One region of the Bacillus sp. SSR7 genome, then DNA from elsewhere that is predicted to be linked to it. Evidence: a T-box and tRNA genes for the amino acid it is inferred to sense, from the RefSeq annotation. Region 1 holds a T-box; the other holds one or more tRNA genes.
What was found. A T-box is a leader RNA that pairs with one kind of tRNA and senses whether it is charged. The one in region 1 lies ahead of ileS2 (isoleucine--tRNA ligase), so its partner is inferred to be a tRNA-Ile.
Positions count from the first base shown of each region.

Region 2: it encodes a tRNA-Ile, which carries the amino acid that the T-box ahead of ileS2 (isoleucine--tRNA ligase) is inferred to sense. The anticodon was not compared.

Region 1 is NZ_JBVVXV010000002.1:559,239-571,937, reverse strand. It holds gene ileS2 (isoleucine--tRNA ligase) at 1-2,491, opposite strand, end outside; T-box leader at 2,563-2,787, opposite strand; gene divIVA (septum site-determining protein DivIVA) at 2,839-3,345, opposite strand; gene AC0NJG_RS07100 (YlmH family RNA-binding protein) at 3,435-4,202, opposite strand; gene AC0NJG_RS07095 (YggT family protein) at 4,218-4,481, opposite strand; gene AC0NJG_RS07090 (cell division protein SepF) at 4,488-4,958, opposite strand; gene AC0NJG_RS07085 (YggS family pyridoxal phosphate-dependent enzyme) at 4,978-5,652, opposite strand; gene pgeF (peptidoglycan editing factor PgeF) at 5,649-6,467, opposite strand; gene AC0NJG_RS07075 (YlmC/YmxH family sporulation protein) at 6,586-6,870, opposite strand; gene sigG (RNA polymerase sporulation sigma factor SigG) at 7,038-7,817, opposite strand; gene sigE (RNA polymerase sporulation sigma factor SigE) at 7,975-8,694, opposite strand; gene spoIIGA (sigma-E processing peptidase SpoIIGA) at 8,714-9,631, opposite strand; gene ftsZ (cell division protein FtsZ) at 10,092-11,246, opposite strand; gene ftsA (cell division protein FtsA) at 11,286-12,593, opposite strand.
Region 2 is NZ_JBVVXV010000002.1:222,472-235,170, forward strand. It holds gene AC0NJG_RS05130 (metal ABC transporter ATP-binding protein) at 1-551, shown strand, start outside; gene AC0NJG_RS05135 (metal ABC transporter permease) at 551-1,384, shown strand; gene AC0NJG_RS05140 (Fur family transcriptional regulator) at 1,398-1,811, shown strand; gene ispG (flavodoxin-dependent (E)-4-hydroxy-3-methylbut-2-enyl-diphosphate synthase) at 1,892-2,995, opposite strand; gene AC0NJG_RS05150 (hypothetical protein) at 3,160-3,525, opposite strand; gene AC0NJG_RS05155 (DUF1189 domain-containing protein) at 3,579-4,343, opposite strand; tRNA gene AC0NJG_RS05160 (tRNA-Ile) at 4,586-4,659, shown strand; gene sodA (superoxide dismutase [Mn]) at 4,881-5,492, shown strand; gene AC0NJG_RS05170 (MFS transporter) at 5,609-6,886, shown strand; gene AC0NJG_RS05175 (peptidoglycan D,D-transpeptidase FtsI family protein) at 6,996-9,122, shown strand; gene AC0NJG_RS05180 (hypothetical protein) at 9,240-9,383, shown strand; gene phoX (phosphate ABC transporter substrate-binding protein PhoX) at 9,449-10,366, shown strand; gene pstC (phosphate ABC transporter permease subunit PstC) at 10,394-11,344, shown strand; gene pstA (phosphate ABC transporter permease PstA) at 11,346-12,212, shown strand; gene pstB (phosphate ABC transporter ATP-binding protein) at 12,241-12,699, shown strand, end outside.

The sequences.
Region 1 (12,699 bases):
GCGTAATGCTTGCATTTAATGACTTACCGATTACCTTTTCATTACGAGCTACTTCTAACGCTTTTAATACGTCATCACGCAATGTCATAAATGCATCCCATTTTGTTTTCAATGCTTCTGCACCATCTAATTGTACAGCTTCTGGCATATCAGTTAATTGTACACTTTCTTCTGTTACACCCGGAATGTATGGCCATACTTCATCAGCTGTATGCGGTAAGATTGGTGTTACAAGTTTCGTCAATGCAACAAGAACATCATATAATACAGTTTGAATTGCACGACGATCTTCATGGTTTGCACCTTCAATATATAAAATGTCTTTTGCAAAGTCTAAGTAGAATGAACTTAAATCAATTGTACAGAAGTTATGAATTGCATGATATACAGCAGCGAAGTCGTACGTCTCATATGCTTCTTTTACTTTTGTAATTAAGTCATTTAATTTCACCAACATATAACGATCTACTTCACGAAGTTCAGCTACAGCTACTGTATTTTCACTTGGCTTAAAGTCGTCTAAGTTTCCTAATAAGAAACGGAATGTGTTACGGATTTTACGATACACTTCTGCTACTTGTTTTAAAATATCATCCGAAATACGTACATCAGATTGATAGTCAACAGAAGATACCCATAATCGTAAAATATCTCCGCCTAATTGATCCATAATTTTCTTCGGTACGACGATGTTTCCAATCGACTTACTCATTTTACGTCCTTCACCATCTAATACGAAACCATGACTTAGTACGCCTTTATATGGCGCTTTTCCTGTTACAGCAACTGCTGTCGATAATGAAGAGTTAAACCAACCACGATATTGGTCAGATCCTTCTAAATATAAATCTGCTGGACGTTGTAAGTCATCGCGCTCTTCTAATACCGCTTGGTGAGAAGAACCTGAGTCGAACCATACATCCATGATGTCTGTTTCTTTACGGAATTCACCATTTGGGCTACCTGGATGTGTAAATCCTTCTGGTAATAGATCTTTCGCTTCACGCTCAAACCATACGTTAGAACCGTGTTCACGGAATAAATCAGCTACATGGTTAATTGTTTCATCCGTAATAATTGGATCACCATTCTCAGCATAGAATACAGGAATTGGCACACCCCATGCACGTTGACGAGAAATACACCAGTCACCACGGTCACGAACCATGTTATGAAGACGCGTTTCGCCCCATGCTGGTACCCATTTTGTTTCCGCAACAGCTTCTAATAGCTCTTTACGGAATGCTTCAATAGATGCAAACCACTGTGCTGTTGCACGGAAAATAATAGGTTTTTTCGTTCTCCAATCATGTGGATATGAATGCGTAATGAATGTTAGCTTCAGTAATGCGCCTACTTCTTCTAATTTTTCTGTAATTGGCTTGTTAGCTTTATCATAGAATAAGCCTTCAAATCCAGGTGCTTCCTCTGTTAATACACCTTTATCATCAACTGGGCAAAGTACTTCTAAGCCATACTTTTTACCAACAATAAAGTCATCTTCCCCGTGTCCTGGTGCTGTATGAACACAACCTGTACCTGCATCTGTTGTTACGTGATCTCCTAGCATAACTAATGAATCACGATTGTAGAATGGATGCTTTGCAACTGTATACTCAAGTTCGCTACCTTTTACCGTTTTCACAACTTCAGCGTTTTCCCACTCTAACGTTTTTGCAACTGTCTCAAATAGTTCAGAAGCAATAATATATTTTTCATCATTTACTTTCACGATGCTGTATTCAAGTTCTGGGTGAACAGAAATACCTAAGTTTGCTGGCAACGTCCAAGGTGTTGTTGTCCAGATAATGAATTTCTCATCACCTTCTAATACGTTCTTTCCGTCTTTTACAGGGAATGCTACGTAAATAGATGCTGATTTTTTATCTTGGTATTCAATTTCAGCTTCTGCTAAAGCTGATTCACTCGTTGGTGACCAGTAAACTGGTTTTTGTCCTTTATAGATATAACCTTTTTTCGCCATATCACCAAACACTTTAATTTGTTGTGCTTCATAAGCTGGCTCTAAAGTAATGTATGGGTTATCCCAATCAGCACGTACACCTAAACGCTTAAATTGCTCACGCTGACGTTCTACTTGTTCATATGCATACTCTGCACATAACTTACGGAACTCAGCAACTGTCATTTCTTTACGCTTTACACCTTTATTTGTTAAAGCTTGTTCAATTGGTAAACCGTGTGTATCCCAACCTGGGACATATGGTGCACAGAAACCAGTCATTGATTTATAACGAACGATAAAGTCTTTTAATACTTTATTTAATGCATGTCCCATATGAATGTCACCATTCGCATATGGAGGTCCATCATGCAGTACAAATAAAGGACGACCTTTCGTATGTTCTTGTACCTTTTCATAAATATTCATTTCCGCCCACTTTTCTTGCATTGCAGGCTCACGTTTTGGTAAATTCCCACGCATTGGGAACTCTGTTTTTGGCATTAGTAATGTATTTTTGTACTCCATGCTCAATTCCTCCTTACATGTATAAAAGAAAGACCTAAAAAACGGAATAAAAAAGAGACTTTCTCATCCCAAAAAGGGACGAGAAAGTCTCCCGCGGTACCACCCTAGTAGATCCTATACGTATGTATACAATCCTCTTTATATTCTTAACGCGAATATACGCCTACGCTTACTCTATTTGTTCAGCGCGGAACTCCAGGGTGATATTCCCATTATCTCCTTATCCTGAGCTTACACCATCCTCAGTTCGCTATATAAGGTATGAAAAAGGTACTTATCCCTATCTTCGTTTTTCTTAATAAATATGTTGTTTAAAATTATATGTAATAATGAGAAAAACGTCAAGCTTACACTGTTTCTTCTTTTTTCAACAGCTCGTCTACTTCGTCTTCTAACTCAATTAGTTTATCCCAATCATCGTTGTTTAACATTTCAAGCTGTGTTTCTAATAACATACGGAAACGAGTGCGGAATACTTTCGCTTGTTTCTTTAGCTCTTCAATATCAAAAGCAACTTTTCTTGATTTTACTAAAGCTTCGTTAATAATACGGTCTGCATTCTTTTCAGCTTCACGTACAATTAATTTTGCCTCTTTTTGCGCATTACGTTTTACTTCTTCCGCTGCTTCTTGTGCAACAACGATAGATTTGTTTAACGTATCTTCAATATTAGAGAAATGATCTAACTTCCCTTCTAATTGCGCAACTTGTTCTTCTAAAGCTTTTTTCTCACGAATGACTAATTCATAATCTTTGATAATTTGATCAAGAAACTCATTTACTTGATCCTCATCATAGCCACGGAATCCGCGACCAAATTCTTTGTTATGAATATCTAATGGTGTTAACGGCACAACGCCACCTCCAAGTAGTTATCTAAATTTCCTCTTTCAATTATATCTTTTCTTCGACAAAATAGGAGGATTTCCTTCTAAAAAACCAATCATTTTAGTATACCATACAAAATTCTCCATTTGTCGCGCTTTGTTCTACCTTCTACAGAAAACAATTTACTGCGTCCATATCCTCTCACTGAAAAAACATCTCCTGGATAACATTCATAAGAGGTTTGCTCCACTGTTTTCCAATTCACTTTTACTAAACCATTTTTTATGAAAGGTTGTACTTTTTGCCTAGATATATGTAACATTTCAGCTAACATAACATCTAAACGAAGTGAAGAAACTGTTCCGGATTTCTCCCCCCACGTTTCTTGTATCTGTAGAATTTTTTCCCCTTGCACTGGTAATAAGGAGACTTTCACTTTTCCTATAGATTGTAAGTTCATCTCAATATAAGATACAACTTCTTTCGCGACTACAATTTGGGCACGATCTTCTTGAAGCAAAATATCACCACATTTTTCTCTCGTTAAACCGAGAGACATAAATGTACCTAATATTTGCCTATGCTCTAGCGTATAAAACTTGGAAGGATAGTCAATTTCCAATACTTCTACTTGAAATTCCTCTTCATTTACTACTAGATAGTCCGGATAAATGAGTGCTCTTTTGCGCTCTGCTTGAGACGTTGCACCATCAAACTGTACAGCAACATCTCCTTGCCCTATTACCATCGTGACAATTTGTTGTTGTCTTGGATCAAGAAAGTCTGTTAACTTCACTTGATGGTACTCCGCTGCTCGCTTCCACTCTAACACTTTATCCACAAAGACCACTTCATCAGGTCTAAAATGCTCGTAGATGCTCATGTATTTAACCTCTTACTATAAGAAATAGCCGAATAAAGTTACTAAACCACTTGTAGCAAGTCTCAACGCAAAAATCGCAACAAGTGGTGAGATGTCAATCATACCAAGCGGCGGAATAAATCTGCGAAATGGTTCTAAATACGGTTCACAAATACGGGCAAGAAAATCTCCGAAAGTTGATTCCTTTGCACCTGGGAACCATGATAGGAGAATGTAAATAATAAGTGCCCACGAGTAAATCTCGATAGCAGTAACTAAAAGCCTTAAAACTGTTTCCATGGCGTATTACCACCTCTTTATATTTGTGTCTTCTTCTTCACCGAATAACTCTGAAATTGCCCCAACTATATCTACATTTTCAGGCGTACACATAAATGTTTTCGGTCCTATTTTTTGAATGTCCCCGCCTATAGCGTATACAGTACCACTTAAAAAGTCAACGATACGTACAGCTTGATCCGTAGACATTCGTTGTAAATTAATCACAACAGCTCGTCTACCTTTTAAATGGTCCGCAATTCCTTGCGCTTCCGAATATGTGCGTGGTTCTAATAAAACAACTTTTGAAGATTGCTTCGCTGTTTCAATACTCACAACATTTTGTTTCGTTTGCGCTTTTGGAAACGTAACATCTTGTTGTTCTGGCGGATCTTGCTGCTTCTTCATGTCTGTTTGCTCCTTTTCATAACTATATTGAGCTGCTTCTTTTTCTTCAGGTGTATCAAAAAAGAAGTATTTTACTTTTGACCAACTCATAATAAGATTCTCCTTCCTTTTACGCTTTTCCTACTAAAATCGTCCCCAAACGAATGTATGTAGCACCTTCTTCAATTGCAATGGTGTAATCATTAGACATTCCCATTGATAATTCTTTACATGGCGCATGTAATAATTCTAACTCCTGTACTTCTGTTTGTAGCATACGTAATGTCTTAAAACAGCGTCTGATTTCTTCCTCTTCTTCTGTAAATGGAGCCATTGTCATTAGTCCAACCACTTCAATCTTATCCAATTCTTGCAAACTTTGAATAAAAGAAACGGTTTCTTCTATTGCCAATCCTTGCTTTGATTCTTCAGATGATGTTTTCACTTGAATAAAACATTTCACTTTCTTATCCGCACGTTTTTGAATTTCTTTTGCAAGTGAAAGACGATCTAATGAATGTAAATAATCGATTTCATTAATGATTTCTTTTACTTTTCTCGTTTGTAATGAGCCAATAAAATGCCAATTCACTTTTGAACCGAAATGTTCGTACTTCTGTAAGAAACCTTCATTTCTATTTTCACCTAAATCGATAATTCCTGCTTCAATTACTTCGTTTGTTTTTTCAATTCCTACCGTTTTTGTAACCGCAACGAGTTTAATATCTTGCAACGAACGTCCTGCTCGTGCGCAAGATTGTTTAATTGATTCGTTTACAGTTGTTAAATTTGTTTGTACTGTCACTTGCTTTCTTCCTCCTTAAAACCTATGAAACTCAACATTCTTCCCGTCTTACCTTGATCACGACGATGAGAGAAAAAGAGTTGTTCTTCACAGCTTGTACAAAGAGATGACATTACAATATTCTCTTCTTTTATACCTACTTGTAAACATAATATACGATTAATTTCTTTTAAATTAATTGCATACTGTCCGTCAGTAATTTTTTTATAAGGGACAGAACCGTTTACTACTTGCTCTGCTGCTGTTAACACTCGATCATCAACAACGTAACAACAAGATCCAATTGCTGGTCCAATCGCAACATGAATTTCATCACTTGAAATCCCTTCTGCATTCCATTTTTGAATCATTTCTTTTGCAATCTCTTTTACAGTCCCTTTCCATCCAGCATGCGCAAGTCCTATCATACCATGTGATGGTGCATAAAAATAGAGTGGAACACAATCCGCGTAACAAGATGTTAGAAGAACATCATTATTAGTCGTATAAATGCCATCTGTTTTTGAAATGCCGTCTTCATATGAATAAACGCCACTTCCTTTTTCCTGTTCTCCCACTTTTTCAACATGATGATCATGAACTTGTTCAGAGCAAATCCAGTTTTCTAATGGTTTTTGTAACTTATTTGCTAAAATGCGTCTATTTTCATGAACGTTCTCCGCAATATCATTCACATGTAATCCTAAATTCATCGCATGAAAGGAGTCCGTACTTACCCCACCATCTTTTGTCGTAAATCCAGCAGTAATGTTCCCAAGTTCTTTCCACGCTTGTAAATACAGTATACCGTCCACATATTTAAATGGCTCTCTCATAATAGCGGCTCCTTTTAATTAAAATAACATAAAAAAGCATGGTACTTCCTGTCTATTTTACCATACTTTTATTTTTTCATAATCCTAACAGAAAAAAAAGAGGAATTTGTAATATTCTTTATGAAATTGTCGGTGTTTGTATTGATTCTGTTACAGAATTAACAGAACTTACTCTAACAAGTATGACATCTTCCCCAATTTTCACAATTTCTTTCCAAGGAATTACAATTTCTATATCTTTCCCAAAAATCCCTAACATACGTGTCTGTTTGGAAATAATAATAGACTCGATTTTTCCTGTGTTCATATCGATTTCGATATCTCCAATATTACCCAGCCTTTTTCCGTCTGAAACATTTATTATATCTTTCATCTGTAATTCCGAAATTCGTATCACTTTCATCCTCTCCCTTATATATGACGACTCGAAAAAAAATTGTTTCTCAAATGAACAGGAAGCACCCTCTTGCCAACCTCATATTATTTTCATTATATGAACACAGCTACCCTACTATGAGCGCAAACAAACTATATGACATATAAAAAGGTCTCACCATAAATGGTGAAACCTTATCCTTGAATCGTCTTATTCATTTGTTTAATAGCTGATTTCTCTAAACGTGACACTTGCGCTTGAGAAATCCCAATTTCTTCTGCAACTTCCATTTGTGTTTTTCCTTGGAAGAAACGTTTTCGAATAATCATTTTCTCACGATCATTTAAACGCTTCATTCCTTCTTTTAGAGCTAACTCTTCAACCCACTGCTCGTCCTTTTGTTTTTCATCACTTAACTGATCCATAACAAAGATAGGATCTCCCCCATCGTTATAAATCGGCTCAAATAATGAAACTGGATCTTGAATCGCATCTAAAGCAAAAACAATTTCTTCATGAGTCACTTCAAGCACTTTTGCAATATCCATTGCTGTCGGTTCTTTTGAATTTTCTGCAATCAATTTTTCTCTTACTTGTAACGCTTTATACGCAATATCTCGTAAGGAGCGAGATACGCGAATCGGATTGTTATCACGCAAATATCTGCGTATTTCCCCAATAATCATCGGCACAGCATACGTTGAAAATTTTACATTTTGGCCTAAATCAAAGTTATCAATGGATTTCATAAGTCCGATACAACCAACTTGAAATAAATCGTCAACATATTCTCCTCTGTTATTAAATCTTTGGATGACGCTCAGTACAAGACGTAAGTTTCCATTCACTAATTTCTCTCTTGCGCTTATCTCTCCACTTTGCATTTCACGAAATAATTTACGCATTTCATCATTTTTTAGTACGGGAAGTTTAGCTGTATCAACACCGCAAATTTCTACTTTGTTTCTCGTCAAAGTGTTCCCTCCTATCGGGAGTTGCTGTACAGTGTAAAGTATTTCCTTTGAAGGGGATTTTATGCATGCGGTTTTCTCTTCATTTTTTATTTTAGTTGTCCTTCCTTATACAACTAAATAGAATAAGACCAGCCTAGATAACGGCTGGTCTTATTCTTTACACCATTTTATTAAATTCTTTTCGTAATCTTTTTATGATTCTTTTTTCTAAACGCGAAATGTATGACTGTGAAATCCCAAGCATATCCGCTACATCTTTTTGCGTCTTTTCCTCTCCTCCAGCAAGCCCAAACCGAAGTTCCATAATTTGTTTTTCACGATCATTTAATTGATGCAATGCTTTCATTAGAAGATGACGATCCACAGTCGCTTCTAAATCTTTCGTAATAATATCATCGTCTGTACCTAATACATCTGATAATAAAAGTTCATTTCCATCCCAATCGATGTTAAGCGGTTCATCAAAAGAAACTTCTGAACGATTTTTATTATTCCTGCGCAAATGCATTAAAATTTCATTTTCGATACAACGTGAGGCATATGTTGCTAATTTTATTTTCTTTTCTGGATTAAATGTATTCACCGCTTTAATAAGACCGATTGTTCCAATGCTAATCAAATCTTCAATATTAATCCCTGTATTTTCAAATTTTCTCGCTATATATACGACTAGCCGTAAGTTGCGTTCAATCAGTAACGATCTTGCCGCCTGATCTCCTTTTGGCAATTTATTTAAAAGAACTTCCTCTTCTTCTTTCGTTAACGGCGGTGGTAACGCTTCACTTCCACCAATGTAATAAATTTCATCGGTCTTAATTCCTAATTTCAGCAATACTTTATACCAAAGGTATACTAAATAAAATTTTAATTTCATCATATTATCCCGCCTCCCATTATTAAGCGATTACCATTTTTTGAGAAATCAACATTTTCGGATGCACAATACATTGATACTCTCCATTGGTTGACAACTGTTGTGTATTTAACCCAATCAATACTTTGTTCACAACAATAGAACTTCCTTCATGATAAATTTGTACACTGTCTGGCTTAATTGCCCATAAAAATTGACTTTCTACTCCCACTGCTCGGAAAGGAATTAAGCGTAATTTTGTCGCCCACCCAGAATCATTTTCTGGTATTTGAGGAATTTCTGTTTTGGAATAAATTTGTTCTGTTAACCAAGCTGGCAAACAATGTTCTAACGATGAAATATGCATAATCATAACAGGTGTTTTCGTTAACGGGTCATAAAGTTGATTTCCACTATCAATTAAGCCTGCAAGTTCTAGCTCCTCTTCAGCTAATTGAATTTTCAATTTCACAATTTGATCATAGTGTATTTTTGTAACCTCTACGCTTTCAATACGCTTTTTAGAAAAATAATAAATGACTGGAAAACCAAAAATAACAAACAACCAGCTAATTGGGTCACCGTAAGAAATTGATTGAGATTGAACCAACCCATTTACCATTTCATTCGTTTGCAAAAAGAAATGAGTGCCCATTAACCCTCCGCCAACCATAAAGGTTACAAAATAAAAAGTAAAAACAGTTTGTGCATAATTTCTAAATGTTGTAAACCCAAATGCTGTATACACAATAAGTAACGAGTACAGTAGTTTCATAATTGGATGTGTCATCACAGAAGCAAAAGGAGTAAAGGCAAAAATAACAATGGTTGAACCTATCAATGCCCCTAACACAAGCCTCCATCTTTTGATCTTCTTTTTTAACACGGTAGCTGTTAATAAAAGTAAAAGAAAATCAATGCAGGCGTTTAACAACCAAACAACGTCGGCGTAAACAACCAAACAATTCACCTCTTTTTTTAAGTTGAGACTAGTATAATGCATATCCAATAGGAAAGTGTGTCAATTTGCGGAGGTGTTTTTTTGTTATTTTGTGCTTTCTAGACATAATCTGTCGGTAAAAAATAAAAGTATATGCTTCATAGAATACTATACTTTTTTATTTACATATAAAGTGAAACTTTAATCAGTGGGTGTTTTCTTCACCCTACTGATTATTAGTTGAACCAATCGGGCTTTTACGGGCAGCCCGACCCCCACCTAACTTCTTTGCTTTCGCTGAATTTTGAGGTGAGGTCTTATTACTCGTTAATGCGGGATAAAGTAAGATTTCAATCGACCCTCATCAATCGGACTGCACAAAAATTAGCGGAATCAAGTGAAATATATAACAAAAAAAGACCTGCTTAGCAGATCTTTTCCCTGTATAAAACAAAAAAGGAGCATAAATGCTCCTTTTCTTTTATCGTCTACGACGATTACGTAAGAATGCTGGAATATCGATATCATCTGAATCTGAATGACGCTCATGTACAACCGGCTCTTCACGCTTCATTTCACGTTTTACTTCACGTTGTTTTGGTGGTTGAGCTACTGGCTGTTGCTGTTGTTGCGTGTGATTCACATTCGGACGGATAATTGGTTTTGGTGGTTGAGTTGCAATTGTATCATCAAAACCAGTTGCAATTACAGTTACAACGATATCATCTTTTAATCCTTCATTAATAACCGAACCGAAGATCATATTTACTTCTGGATCTGAAGCTGAAGCTACAATGTCTGCCGCTTCTTGTACTTCATATAAGCTTAAGTTAGCTCCACCCGTAATGTTCATGATAACACCTTGAGCTCCATCAATAGATGTTTCTAATAATGGACTAGAAATCGCTTTTTTCGCAGCTTCAGCAGCACGATTTTCTCCATTACCAGAACCAATACCCATTAAAGCAGAACCTCTATTAGACATAATTGTCTTTACGTCTGCGAAGTCTAAGTTAATTAAACCTGGTGTTGCAATTAAATCTGAAATACCTTGAACACCTTGACGTAATACGTTATCTGCTTCACGGAATGCCTCTAACATTGGCGTGTTTTTATCAACAATCTCTAATAAGCGATCGTTTGGAATTACAATAAGTGTATCTACATTTTCTTTAAATGCCGCAATACCAGATGCCGCTTGTGTTGCACGCTTACGTCCTTCAAATGTAAATGGACGTGTTACAACACCAACTGTTAATGCACCTAATTCTTTTGCCACTTGAGCAACAACTGGAGCTGCACCAGTTCCAGTTCCGCCGCCCATACCAGCAGTTACGAATACCATATCAGCACCACGAAGTGCTTCTTGGATCTGTTCTTTACTTTCTTCTGCAGCTTTTTTCCCTACTTCAGGGTTTGCACCTGCACCAAGTCCACGTGTTAATTTTCCACCAATTTGCATTTTCGTTTCAGCTTTTGATAGATTTAATGCTTGTGCATCAGTATTCACAGCGATAAAGTCTACACCTTGTACACCGTGTTCAATCATACGGTTTACAGCATTGTTTCCGCCACCGCCGACACCGATAACTTTTATATTCGCTAATTGATCTTGAGTAGTATCAAACTCTAACATGTCGAAATCCCCCTAGAACCTCATTTTTCGTGTCCAATTTTAATCCCATAAATAACGGAATACACGTTTTACTTTTGACATCATACGGTCATCATTTTGATTATTATTGTTTTGATTACGCGTTTTTTGTTTCGCAGGTTGCTGTTGTACCGGCGTTGGAGCTGGTGCTGGTACTGGTTCAAAATGCTCTTGTTTTTCCTGTACATTTTTCCCACGCAACTTAGCTTTTTGATAAGAATGTTTAATTAATCCTACTCCACTTGTATATTGGGGCTCACGCACGCCAATATAATCAGGAGTTGCTATACGAACATTTTCATGTAAAATATCATATGCAAGATCAAGAACACCTGGCATAGAAGCAATTCCACCAGTTAGTACATAACCAGAAGCTACTTGCTTTACTCCTAACTTACGCACTTCATCTTGAACAAACATTAAAATTTCCTCTACACGAGCCTCTATTATATCCGATAATTCCAACTGAGAATATTGTTCTGTTTGATCGCTTCCCATAATAGGAACCGTAAACATCTCTTCTTCAGACGCTGTATCATAAAAAGCATGTCCATATTTCAACTTAATTTGATCTGCATTTTCTGTTGAAGTTTTCAACCCAATCGCAATATCCTTCGTTATATGGTCTCCACCTAATGGTAATACGCTCGTTGCTTGTAACTCTCCATCTTTAAAAATAGATAAAGTTGTAGATCCTCCCCCCATATCAACAAGGGCTACTCCTCTATTTTTTTCATCTGAAGATATAGCAACTGTTGCAGCCGCTAAAGGTTGAAGACAAATATCAACAATTTCAAGACCTGCTTTTTCTACACAACGAAGTAGGTTATGTAGTAAAGTTCTTGAGCCTGTAATAAGTGTACCTTCCATTTCTAATCTTACACCGATCATCCCGCGCGGATCGTTAATCTCGTCAAGACCGTCTACAATGAACTGTCGAGGTACCACATCAATAAACTCACGTTCTGGAGCAATTGACACAACTTGTGCTGCATCTAGAACGCGTAAGACATCTTCATTCCCGATTTCACGATCTTCATTTGAAACAGCGACTACTCCGTGACAAGGAAGTAGCTGTACCTGGTTTGCATTGACACCTACTACAACTTGCTCAATGTGGATTCCCACCATGCGCTCAGCTTGTTCAATTGCTTTTTTAATTGATCGAACAGTCTCGTCTATATCAACTATCGATCCCTTCTTTAAACCATTTGATTTTACATTTCCAACACCAATAATGTTTAAGCTGTCATTAACCATTTCACCAATGATGACTTTAACATTGGATGTACCGATGTCAAGACTAACATATATTTCATTGCTGTTCATTCTTTGGCACCTCCTTCTTTATTTATACCATACAACTCAATATATGGAACAACAATCGCAACTTTACTATTTATAAGAAAAATATTCAACGTCTTTATACGTTTCC
Region 2 (12,699 bases), 340 kb from region 1:
GGAACAAAGTTGGTTATGTGTCGCAAAAGGCAAATAGCTTTAATTCTGGTTTTCCGGCAACTGTGTTTGAAGTTGTGTCAATGGGACTCGTTTCGAAAAAAGGGCTATTTCGCTTTTTCACGAAAAGCGATAAGGAAAAGGTAGAAAAAGCGATTGCTGATGTAGGAATGAGTGAGTTTCAAGGGCGCAATATCGGAGAACTTTCTGGTGGACAACAACAGCGTGTATTTATTGCTCGTGCGCTCGTTAGTGATCCTGAATTACTTATTTTGGACGAGCCTACTGTTGGAATCGATGTGAAGAATGTAGAAAGTTTTTATGAGATATTAGAGGATTTAAACAAGAGGTTAGGAATCACATTAATTCTCGTTACGCATGATATGGGAGCTGTTACCGAGAAAGTAACACATGTTGCATGCTTAAACCAACATTTACATTTCCATGGAAATGTAGAGAAGTTCCGAGAGTTAGAAGATGCAGAAATGTCCGTCTTATATGGACATCATGTTCATCGTTTAGAACACGAGCATGAGCATCACGGGAGGATATAATGATACAAGATTTTTTACAATATGACTTTTTACGTAACTCTTTATATGCAGGGATTTTAATAGGACTTGTTGCGCCACTTATCGGTGTATTTGTTGTCATTCGTCGTATGTCGCTTATTGCAGATGCGTTAAGTCACGTGACATTATCGGGTATTGCTGCAAGTTTATTACTAGAAAAAACAATTTTCACAGGGGGATTTTTAAATCCTTTATATATGGGTATGATTTTTTCTATGGGTGGAGCGTTACTTATTGAAAAACTACGTACTGTATATAAACATTATCAAGAATTAGCGATTCCGATTATTCTTTCAGCAGGAATGGGAATTGGCGTTATTTTTATATCACTTGCAAATGGATTTAACACAGATTTATTTAGTTATTTATTTGGGAGTGTAAGTGCTGTAACAAGTACGGATTTAATAATCATTGGCATTGTAGCAATTGTTGTTATTGTAACGATTACTTTATTATACAAAGAGCTGTTTTTACTATCTTTCGATGAGGAATACGCTGTATCAACCGGTTTGAGTGCAAAGTGGATTCACTTTATTTTCATTATATTGGTTGCGCTTGTCATTGCGGTATCAATGCGTGTAGTGGGGGTTCTTCTCGTATCATCATTAATGACGTTACCAGTTGCAGCAAGTATTCGTATTGCGAATGGATTTAAACAAACAATTTTCTTCTCCATTTTATTTGGTGAAATTGCAGTAATTGGTGGAATGTTTGCTTCGTATCAACTTGATTTAGCACCAGGTGGTACAATTGTTATGATAGCGGTTCTTATTTTAATTGGTGCGATTTTATGGAAAAAGAAAAAAACTGCATAAAGTAGGGATAGATATGAATCTAACAGAAGCTTTACGCCTAATGAAAGATAAAGGATACAAACATACTGGGAAAAGGGAAGAAATGCTCAGGTTATTTGCAGCTCACAATCGTTATTTAACGGCGAAGGACGTTCTAGAGCATATGAAGGATGATTATCCAGGTCTTAGCTTTGACACGATTTATCGTAACTTAACGGTGTTTGCTGAAATCGGTGTTTTAGAACAAACGGAATTAAACGGTGAAAAACATTTTCGTTTTACATGTTCTATTATGGAACATCATCATCATTTTATTTGTTTAGATTGCGGAGGGACGAAAGAGATTACTTCTTGCCCGATGGATTTTATGAATAAAGATTTTAACGGTTATGAAGTAACTGGTCATAAGTTTGAAATATATGGCCGTTGTCCAAAATGTGCAAAGTAAAAGCTCGTCAGTTCTATAACTGACGAGCTTTTTTACGTAGAAAAGAAGGTTGCTCACAAATGTTGTGGGCAACCTTCTTTTTATTGTTCTTGTGTTTCTTTTTCTTTTTCTCGTTCAGCAGCCATTTCAGCAGCAATTACGTCGATTTCTTTTTTCAGTTCTTCTACCATTATTTCTTCTGGTACTTTACGAACGACTTGCCCTTTGCGGAATAATAGTCCTTCTCCGCGCGCGCCGGCAATACCGATATCAGCTTCACGAGCTTCACCAGGACCATTTACAGCGCAGCCAAGTACTGCAACCTTAATTGGTACTTGTAGTGTAGAAATGTACTCTTCCACTTCATTAGCGATACTAATTAAATCAATTTCAATACGACCGCAAGTTGGACAAGAAATAAGTGTTGCTGCATTAGATGCAAGGCCGAATGACTTTAATAGTTCACGCGCAACTTTTACTTCTTCAACTGGGTCAGCACTTAATGAAATACGTAGTGTATTTCCGATGCCTTTACTTAAGATTGCTCCAAGACCAGCGGCACTTTTTACAGTTCCTGCAAATAACGTTCCAGATTCTGTGATACCTAAATGTAGTGGATAATCAAAAGCACGTGCAGCTTTTTCGTATGCTTCAATTGCCAAGTTAACATCAGAGGCTTTCATAGATACGATAATATCATGGAAATCTAAGTCCTCTAAAATTTTAATGTGATGTAGGGCGCTCTCAACCATACCATCTGCAGTTGGGTATCCGTACTTTTCTAAAATGTGACGCTCTAATGAACCTGCGTTTACACCGATACGGATTGGAATACCACGTTCTTTTGCTGCATTTACAACAGCTTCTACTTTATGGCGACGACCAATGTTACCTGGATTGATACGTACTTTATCAATGCCGCCTTCAATTGCTTTTAAAGCAAGGCGATAATCAAAATGAATATCAGCAACAAGCGGAATGTTGATTTGTTTTTTAATATCAGCAATAGCATTTGCTGCGCGTTCGTCTGGAACAGCAACACGCACGACTTGACAACCAGCTTCTTCTAAACGTTTAATTTCAGCAACTGTTGCTTCAACATCATGTGTTTTTGTTGTTGTCATACTTTGTATAATTAATTCATTATTACCGCCAATTGTTAAATTACCGACTTTAACTGGACGTGTTTTTGTACGATGAGTCATTTCATTCACGAATAGATCGCTCTCCTTATAAAAGAAGTTTCTTATTTAGTCCCTTATATCAATGATAGTATACGTGATACAGGGCTATAGAAACCGAAGTGCTCGGTTTCACTTTTACTATTGTATCAGCGCCTTTATGTAATTGACAAGGATTAAGTGATTGCTTATTGATATAACGGGAATTTATAAGACTTTCCAAGTTGTATTTTTGTAGCAGTTGTATTTTTATTTAATTGTTTAAAATCATCAATTACTTTTTCGATAGAAGGAATTTTCTTCTTATTAATCGCTTCTGTAATGGAAAGAACCGTATCACCTGTTTTGACTTCAATTGTTTTATAAGTGACATCTGTTTCTTTTTCCGCCTTGTTTTCTTTCTTTTGTTTTGTATTTGTACTTTCTTGTTTTATCGTTTCGGCCGCATTTGTCTTTTTATATGAACTTAACATCGGTAAAGTGCCGATTTTTATATCGTAATAAAATATATAACCAAGAACAAGCACGAATAAGAATATACCTAATCTCTTCATATTCTTCACTCCTTTGCTAGGAATATATGCTTGTCCAAAAAAAAAATGCCTATTTAGGCATTTTTTTCGTTCGGTTTTGGAACTTCTTTAATTGTTAAGTATAGAACAATTAAAACAACTGCGATATAAATGAATGTTGAGCCAGGTACAACGATTTTGAATAAATCCATAATCATAAAGAAGATTGTTGGAATTGTGTAGCTGTAGGCAGTTAACGTCCATACTTGCTTATAAGATAATTTACGTTGACCACTCATAGCAGAACCGATAAACGCAAGTAAAGTAATTCCTAAGAAAGTAATGAACAATTGGAATAGATATACTAAGACTCCGATAACAGCTAGTAAAATTGGATAAATACTATCGAATACAGAAATGAAATCTTGCAAATCTTTTTTCTCAAGAGATGTCCCTAATAAATCATTGTAGGAGTATGTTTGCGTCTGGCCATTTCCTATAGAAACTACTTTATCTTTTAAAATAAATAAACCAGTTTTATTTTGATACTTTTCGATATCTGTTGTATTTGGATCAAATACGAAAAGAGCATCTCCCTCTTCTTTTTGAATAGGTTGTTCAATATCAGCTTTTAGTTCACCATTTTCGATTTTAAAATCAGGTAAATCTTTTTCAATTGCTTGATTTACCATAGTAACACTATCTTGGATAAAGCTACCGTAAAAGAATGTTCTTGGAATAGTAGTGATTAGACAAAGTAGCATAATATACAAAATGGTTTTTCCGATTTTTTGAAAACGGAATAGCGCCATATCTTTAGGCGAATATACGCTTTTGACTAATTGGGTAAATATGGACATAGATTCACTTCCTTTATGTATGTATAAAATCATTGTAACGTAGGAATCTAGGGAATCTCAAGATATATTATATTTACATATAGTAGAGATAACTAAATTTCTTTTTATTAATTTTCTTCTTTTAAATGAGAAAAATACAATTGACACTTTTCTTTTCTATATGGTAAATTTATCTTACATTTCTTAAAGGATATATCCGATAGGAATTCCTTTATTTGATGTATTGTTACATACATAATTGTGGACCCTTAGCTCAGCTGGTTAGAGCAGACGGCTCATAACCGTCCGGTCGTAGGTTCGAGTCCTACAGGGTCCATATCCATTTCACGTGTTTATTATGTCAGTAGGAAGCTTCCTTGTAGAAGGGGGCTTTTTTTATGAAATATATGAGCATTTTAATTGAAAAGAAGTGGGAATTTTGCTACTTTAATGATAGCAAGACAATGTGATTTATTTGTTTGCACCCTATGGCAATTAGGGTAGAATGTAGTTGTATGTCACTTAAGTGGCAATACATAAACTGGGAGGAATATAACAATGGCAAAACACGAATTACCAAATTTACCTTATGCGTATGATGCTTTAGAGCCTCACTTTGACAAAGAAACAATGAACATCCATCATACAAAACACCATAACACGTACATCACAAACTTAAACGCTGCTTTAGAAGGTCATGCAGAATTAGCTGACAAAAGCGTAGAAGAATTAGTTGCAAACTTAAACGAAGTACCAGAAGCAATCCGTACAGCAGTACGTAACAATGGTGGCGGACATGCTAACCACACATTCTTCTGGACGATCTTATCTCCAAACGGCGGCGGACAACCAGTAGGCGAACTTGCAACTGCAATTGAAGCGAAATTCGGTAGCTTCGATGCATTCAAAGAAGAATTCGCAAAAGCTGGCGCAACTCGCTTCGGTTCTGGTTGGGCTTGGTTAGTAGTAAATAATGGTGAGTTAGAAGTAACAAGCACGCCAAACCAAGATTCTCCTCTAACTGAAGGTAAAACTCCAGTTATCGGTTTAGATGTTTGGGAACATGCTTACTACTTAAATTATCAAAACCGTCGTCCAGACTACATCGGTGCATTCTGGAACGTTGTAGATTGGAACGCTGCTGAAAAACGTTACCAAGAAGCAAAATAATTGTAATAACGATAGAAAAAGCTAGGAGAATGCTCCTAGCTTTTTTCTATGCTTTCCTTTTACATAATTGGGCTTGTCTTTGGAAGACTAGAACATGAAGTAAAGGAGAGTTGTGTATGAAGTGGAAACATATAATTGGTGACGTTGAAGTGAATCGGGATTTAGTGTTATTACTCTTTATTGGAGGTTTATACACGCTCGCAATTTCTTTATCGAATACGTTTGTTAACATTTATTTATGGAAACAAACACAAAATTATGTGAATCTCGGCTTGTATAATTTGGCCAGCGTTGTATTGCAGCCCCTCACATTTCTTATAGGTGGGAAATTAGCGAAGCGTATTGATCGCTCGATCTTGTTACGAATAGGCGTAGGCACGTTAGCAATTTTTTTTATCGTTGTTTTAGTAGCGGGAAAAAGCGCTTCTCACTATATTTTATTAATGGGGGCTCTTTTAGGAGTCGGATATGGTTTTTACTGGCTCGCGTTTAACTTATTAACATTTGAGATTACAGAACCAGAAACAAGAGATTTCTTTAACGGGTTTCTTGGGCTTCTTACATCCTTCTCTGGCATGATTGGACCGATAGCAGCTGGATACACAATTTCACGTATGGAGAAGTGGAGTGGTTATACGGTCATATTCTTCCTCTCGTTACTGTTATTTGCAATTGCTGTCGTTTTAAGCTTTTTTGTATCTAAGAGAGAATGTGAAGGGCGTTATGAGGTTACACAAGTTTTGAAAGAGCGACGGATTGATAAAAATTGGGGGAGAATTACACGTGCTCATTTTTTCCAAGGATTGAGAGAGGGAACATTCATTTTTGTTATTTCAGTATACGTGTACTTAGCAACTGATAGTGAGCTTGCATTAGGGAAATATAGCTTAGTAAATTCTGCTGTATCATTTGTATGTTACTATTTAGTTGCTCGTATGTTAAAGAAAGAGTGGCGAAAAAAAGCAATTTTACTTGGAGGCATTATTTTATATGCTGTCGTATTTTTAGTTATATTCAATGTTACATACACAAAATTACTTATTTATGCAGCATGCATTGCGATTGCATACCCTATTTTACTCGTTCCATATGGATCGATGACATATGATGTAATTGGTAGAGCGAAAAATGCGAGAGAGTGGCGTGTAGAGTATGTTGTTGTCCGAGAATTATGGTTAAATGCTGGGAGAATTTGTTCAGTTTTAAGTTTTTTATGTGCTGTATTATTCTTTCCGCCTGAAAAGAGTTTACCTTTCTTACTATGTATTTTAGGTGCTGGACATTTTCTTATTTATTTTGCAGTTAAAAATGTCAAATATGATGAAGGAAATGCAGGGAACACAAGTGTTGTAGCACAAGGAACCACGCAGAATCAAACAGAACCAGAAGGTTAACTTATCGTTTGTTTTATGCTAGAATAGAAAAAGATGTAAGACAGCAGTGAGGACACCTGTATGAAGGTGTCCCTTTCAAATTACATAGCTGTTGGTAGAGGGGGTTTGTATGGGCAAGAAACAGAAACAACAAAAGAAAAAGACTCACGTTCCTTTTCGGTTAAACGTGCTGTTTTTCTGCGTGTTTTTAATGTTCTCCGCGGTTATTGTAAGGCTTGGTTATGTACAAATTGTTCGCGGTGAGGAATATAAGAATGAAGTGGAGAGGAAAGAAAACTCGACGATAAGTAATCCTGTACCACGTGGGAAAATATTTGACCGTTATGGGCGACCTGTAGTAGATAATGCAGCTGTACGTACGATTACATTTACAAAAATGAAAGGATCAACTGCAGAGGCTCGCTTAGAAACAGCGAAAAAATTAGCAGATTTGATTGAAGTACCGACAGATAAATTAACAGATCGCGATAAAAAAGATTATTGGCTTGCTATTCATAAAGAAGAAGCGCAAGAAAAAATTACGAAAAAAGATCGTCAAGAGTTTAAAGATAAAAAAATTGACGATAAAGAATTAGATGAGCGTCAACGAAATCGCGTGACGGAAGAAGAAGTGAATCAATTATCCGCAAAAGATTTAGAAGTACTAGCGATTAAAAGCAAAATGGACGGCGGATATGCGATGACGCCACAAGTCATTAAAAAGGATGCTACAGAACAAGAATATGCTATTATTAGTGAAAATCTAGCAGCATTACCGGGTGTAGATACGAATGTTGATTGGGATAGAAAATACGTTTATGATGATCTATTCCGAAGTGTACTTGGCGGGGTGTCAACGTCTGATGAAGGTTTACCGAGAGAAAGACTAGATTACTATCTTGTTCGTGATTATAACCGAAATGACCGCGTAGGAAAAAGTTATCTTGAGCAGCAATATGAAGATAGTTTGCACGGTAATAAAGCGGAAGTGAGAAATATTACGGATAAAAACGGTAATATTTTAGAAACGATTAATGTATCAAAAGGGCAAAGTGGTAACAATCTGAATTTAACAATTGATATGGAATTACAAAAGCGTGTAGAAGAAATTATCACGAAAAATTTATTGAGATATAAAGGGGGACAACCTCTTTTAGATCGTGCATTCGTTGTAATGATGAATCCAAAAAATGGTGAAGTTTTATCTATGGCAGGGAAACAGTTAGTAGAAGAAAATGGCGAAACGAAAGTGCAAGATTTCGCATTAGGAACGATGACAAGTTCTTATCCGATGGGATCAACTGTAAAAGGTGCGACAGTACTTACTGGGTATCAGACAGGTGCCATTCAACCAGGTTCAGTTCAACTTGATGAACCAATCAGATTAAAGGGAACGCCACAAAAATCTTCGTGGAAGACGATGGGATACATTAATGATTTAACAGCATTAAAAATGTCTTCTAACGTATATATGTTTAAAACAGCGATGAATATCGCAGGTGTTCAATATGTGAAAGGTGGTACGTTAGATATACCACAAAAAGCATTTGATACGATGCGATATTATTTCGGGCAGTTTGGACTTGGTGTAAAAACAGGTATCGATTTACCAAATGAATCTGCGGGTCAAACAGGTAGAGGAAATCAGCCAGGTTTCTTATTAGATTTATCAATTGGGCAGTATGACACTTATACACCACTTCAATTAGCACAGTATGTTTCAACAATTGCAAATGGTGGTTACCGTATGCAGCCGCAAGTTGTAAAAGAAATTCGTCAACCAGAAGCGAAACAAGGTGAAGTTGGAAAAGTCGTTCATTCAATGGAACCGAAAGTACTAAACCGTATTGATATGCCTGAATCACAAATTAAACGTGTTCAGGAAGGATTTAGACAAGTATTTAATGAGTCTGGTGGTACAGCTGCGAAATACTTTACAGGCGCATCATATAAAGCTGCTGGTAAAACAGGTACAGCTCAAACTGTGTATGGCGGAGATAAAGAGATTGGTAGAAAAGCAAACGGTGAGCGTAAAGAAACATATAACTTAACATTAGTAGGTTATGCGCCACTTGAAGACCCTGAAGTAGCATTTTCTGTTGTTGTACCTTGGGTAGATGATAAATCAGGTATTAACGGATATATTAGTCGTGACATTATGGACGCGTACTTTGATTTAAAAAAAATAGAAAATGGTGAAGCTACAAAGGAAGAAATAGATAATAAAAAGAAAAATAAAGAGCAAGATGATGAATAAAAAAGTTTTAAAAAAGCACACTATCTGAAAAGATAGTGTGCTTTTTTTTATGGTTCATGCATACGTTTTAATAAAGTGGACAAGCAGATCATATCGGAATTTTAAGGGATCTCACAAATGATACGTATGTATTCACTATGGGAGCGATTTTATGGACCAATCCTCAGTGAAGATGAACAGTGGTTACGGATTAATAATTTACCTAATGTTGATTCTTGTGGAACTTTACAAAACTTTTACAAACAATTAAAACCGAATTAATAGTTTAGCAGTATTCTTATATCTGTAATCCTGTTATTTCCGGTTACTTCTAGGAGGAAGAACACGTGAAATGGATAAGTGCATCGATTAAAGTTTTCATACTGTCGATATGTTTCTTTTATGTTGGCACGTCTACTGCATTTGCTGTGAATGAAATGGGAGAAGTGAGAGTTGATGGATCCTCAACGGTTTTTCCTATTATAGAAGCAGTAGCGGAGGAATATACAAAGGTGCATCCGAACGTGAAAATTTCCATCAGTGTTTCTGGAACAGGAGGAGGGTTTAAACGTTTCAGTAAAGGAGAAGTAGATATAAATAATGCTTCGAGAGTAATGAAACAAGTGGAAGAAAATGAAATGAAGAAAAACTCCATTCAGTTTACACCGTTTGAAGTTGCCTACGATGGTCTTACAATCGTTGTGAATCGTCAAAATACTTGGGTAGACAATATGACGGTAGACGAGTTACGTCTATTATGGAGTGAAGATGAAAGTGAAAAGCGATGGTCACAAATTCATTCATCATGGCCACGTGAACAGGTAAAGTTTTATGCGCCAGGTGTAGACTCTGGTACGTATGATTATTTTCAAAATGTCATCTTACAAAAAAGTCGCATTGTAAAAAAAGTCTCTTTGTCTGAAGATGATCAAGTTATTATGCAAGGGGTAATGAATGATAAAAATGCCATTGCTTTTGTAGGATATGCTTATTATATGGCCAATCGAGATAAGGTGAGAGCAATAAAAGTAAATGGTGTACTTCCGACGAAAGATACCATTCAATCAGGTGAGTATAAGCCGTTATCTAGGTCGCTATTTGTTTATGTGAATCATGCATCTATCCGAAATAAAATGAATGTAGCAAATTATATTGAGTTTATGATTCAGCATGTTGGTAATCTCGCTGAAGAGGTAGGATATGTAAAATTACCAAAAGAAAAATACAATGAACAGCTGCGGATGTTAACAGAAATAAAAAGGTAATGTCAGGGTGGAAAGGGGTTTTCATCTTTGGCTTATAATGACAAAAGTCAAATTACATTTTCTGTACAACATTTGATTGAAAGAAATACAAAACAAAGAAAAAAAACGCAGCGAATCAATCGAATCGTTCCATTATTACTAAAAATAATTGCTAGCGTGTCTATTGCGACGACACTTGGAATTATTTTTACGCTTTCTAATGAAACAATAATGTTTTTTCAAAAAGTATCATTGCTCTCCTTTTTGACAGAGAAAGAATGGTTACCTTTTTTTGAAGATCCTAAATTCGGTATATTACCACTTATATGTGGAACGGTACTTGTAACAGCAATCGCTATGTGCGTAGCAATTCCTATCGGTTTAGCGTGTGCCGTATTTTTAAGCGAATATGCTTCAAACAGTGTAAGAAAAGTATTAAAACCGATGTTAGAACTATTAGCAGGTATCCCGACAATTGTATATGGCTTTTTTGCATTAACAGTTGTTACACCGCTTTTACAACGGATTATACCTGATTTACAGTTTTTTAATGCGATTAGTCCAGGTGTTGTGATTGGCGTTATGATGATACCTACAATTGCCTCTCTCTCTGAAGACGCAATGAGAGCTGTAGCGAAAGGAACGAAAGAAGCTTCGTTAGCACTTGGAGCAACTCGGTTTGAGATGGTAAAACAAGTCGTGTTTCCTTCGGCTTTTACAGGGATTATGGCAGCGATTATATTAGCTGCTTCCAGAGCAATCGGTGAAACGATGATCGTTGTAATTGCAGCGGGATCCACGCCGAACGTATCGCTCGATCCGACACACTCTATTCAAACGTTAACGGCTTATATTGTGCAAGTGAGTTTAGGTGATGCTCCGCATGGAACAATTACTTATTACAGCATGTACGCTGTAGGCGCAACGTTATTCTTATTTACTTTTATCATGAACATCATTTCTCAGTTTATTATGCGCCGTTTTAGGAGGGTGACATAATATGCGAATGTTGAATCATAAAAAAATACAAGAAAATATGGCATCACGTTTTTTAAAAGATCGAGTTTACAAAACGTTATTTTATATAGCTATTTTGTTTTCAATAGTAATACTGCTTATTTTGCTTTTTCAAATTTTTGAAAAAGGTATAAGTTATCTTTCGTTAGAGTTCTTTACAAACTTCGCTTCGCGTAATCCGAAAGAAGCTGGGATCGCTGCGGCATTGTCAGGAACAATATTGTTTATGAGTATTGTTATACCAGTCTCCTTTATATTTGGAGTCGGAACTGCTCTTTATTTAGAACAATATGCGAAAGAATCTATATTTAAAAAGGTAATAGAAATTAATAATCAAACGTTAGCAGGAGTACCTTCCGTTGTATTTGGATTACTCGGCTTAACTATTTTTGTATATGCTCTTCATTTAGGTGAGAGTATCATTGCGGCGGCACTGACGATGAGTTTACTCGTCTTACCTACAGTTGTTGTAGCAAGTCAAGAAGCGATACGATCAGTACCAAGCTCATTATTAGAAGCTTCTTACGGATTAGGTGCTACGAAGTGGCAAACGATGTATCGAATTGTATTGCCATATGCTTTCCCAGGAATTATAACGGGTTGTACGTTAGCGATATCAAGAGCGATTGGAGAAGCGGCACCGTTATTAGTTATTGGGGCACTTGCATTTGCAAATTATGTTCCGTTTAGTATGTTTGATAGATTTACAGTTTTACCAATTCAAATTTTTAATTGGATGAGTAGACCTCAAGAAGAATTTCAGTATGTAGCAGCTGCTGGGATGATTGTTTTGTTAGGTTTATTGCTCTTGATCAATATATTTGTCCTATGGTTACGAAATCGAAAATAAGTTGGAAATGGATGAAAGGGGAATTCAAATGGTAGCAACAGTAGTAAATGTACAGGTGAAAAACGAGGAGAAAATTGAGACTGCGCCAAAGAAAGTAGTATTTGATACGAAAAACTTAAATTTATGGTACGGAGAAGACCATGCCTTAAAAGATATTAACTTAAGCATTCATGAGAATGAAGTTACGGCAATTATCGGGCCAAGTGGTTGTGGTAAATCAACGTACTTAAAAACATTAAATCGTATGGTAGAGTTAGTACCAATCGTGCGAACTACAGGCGTAATTGAATATAGAGAGCGCAATATATTTGATAAATCATACCCAGTTGAAGAATTACGAACACATGTAGGAATGGTGTTCCAAAAACCAAATCCATTTCCAAAATCTATTTATGAAAATGTAGCATACGGGCCGAAAATTCATGGTATTAGCGACAAGAAAACGCTAGATGAAATCGTTGAAAAAAGTTTACGTGGAGCAGCGATT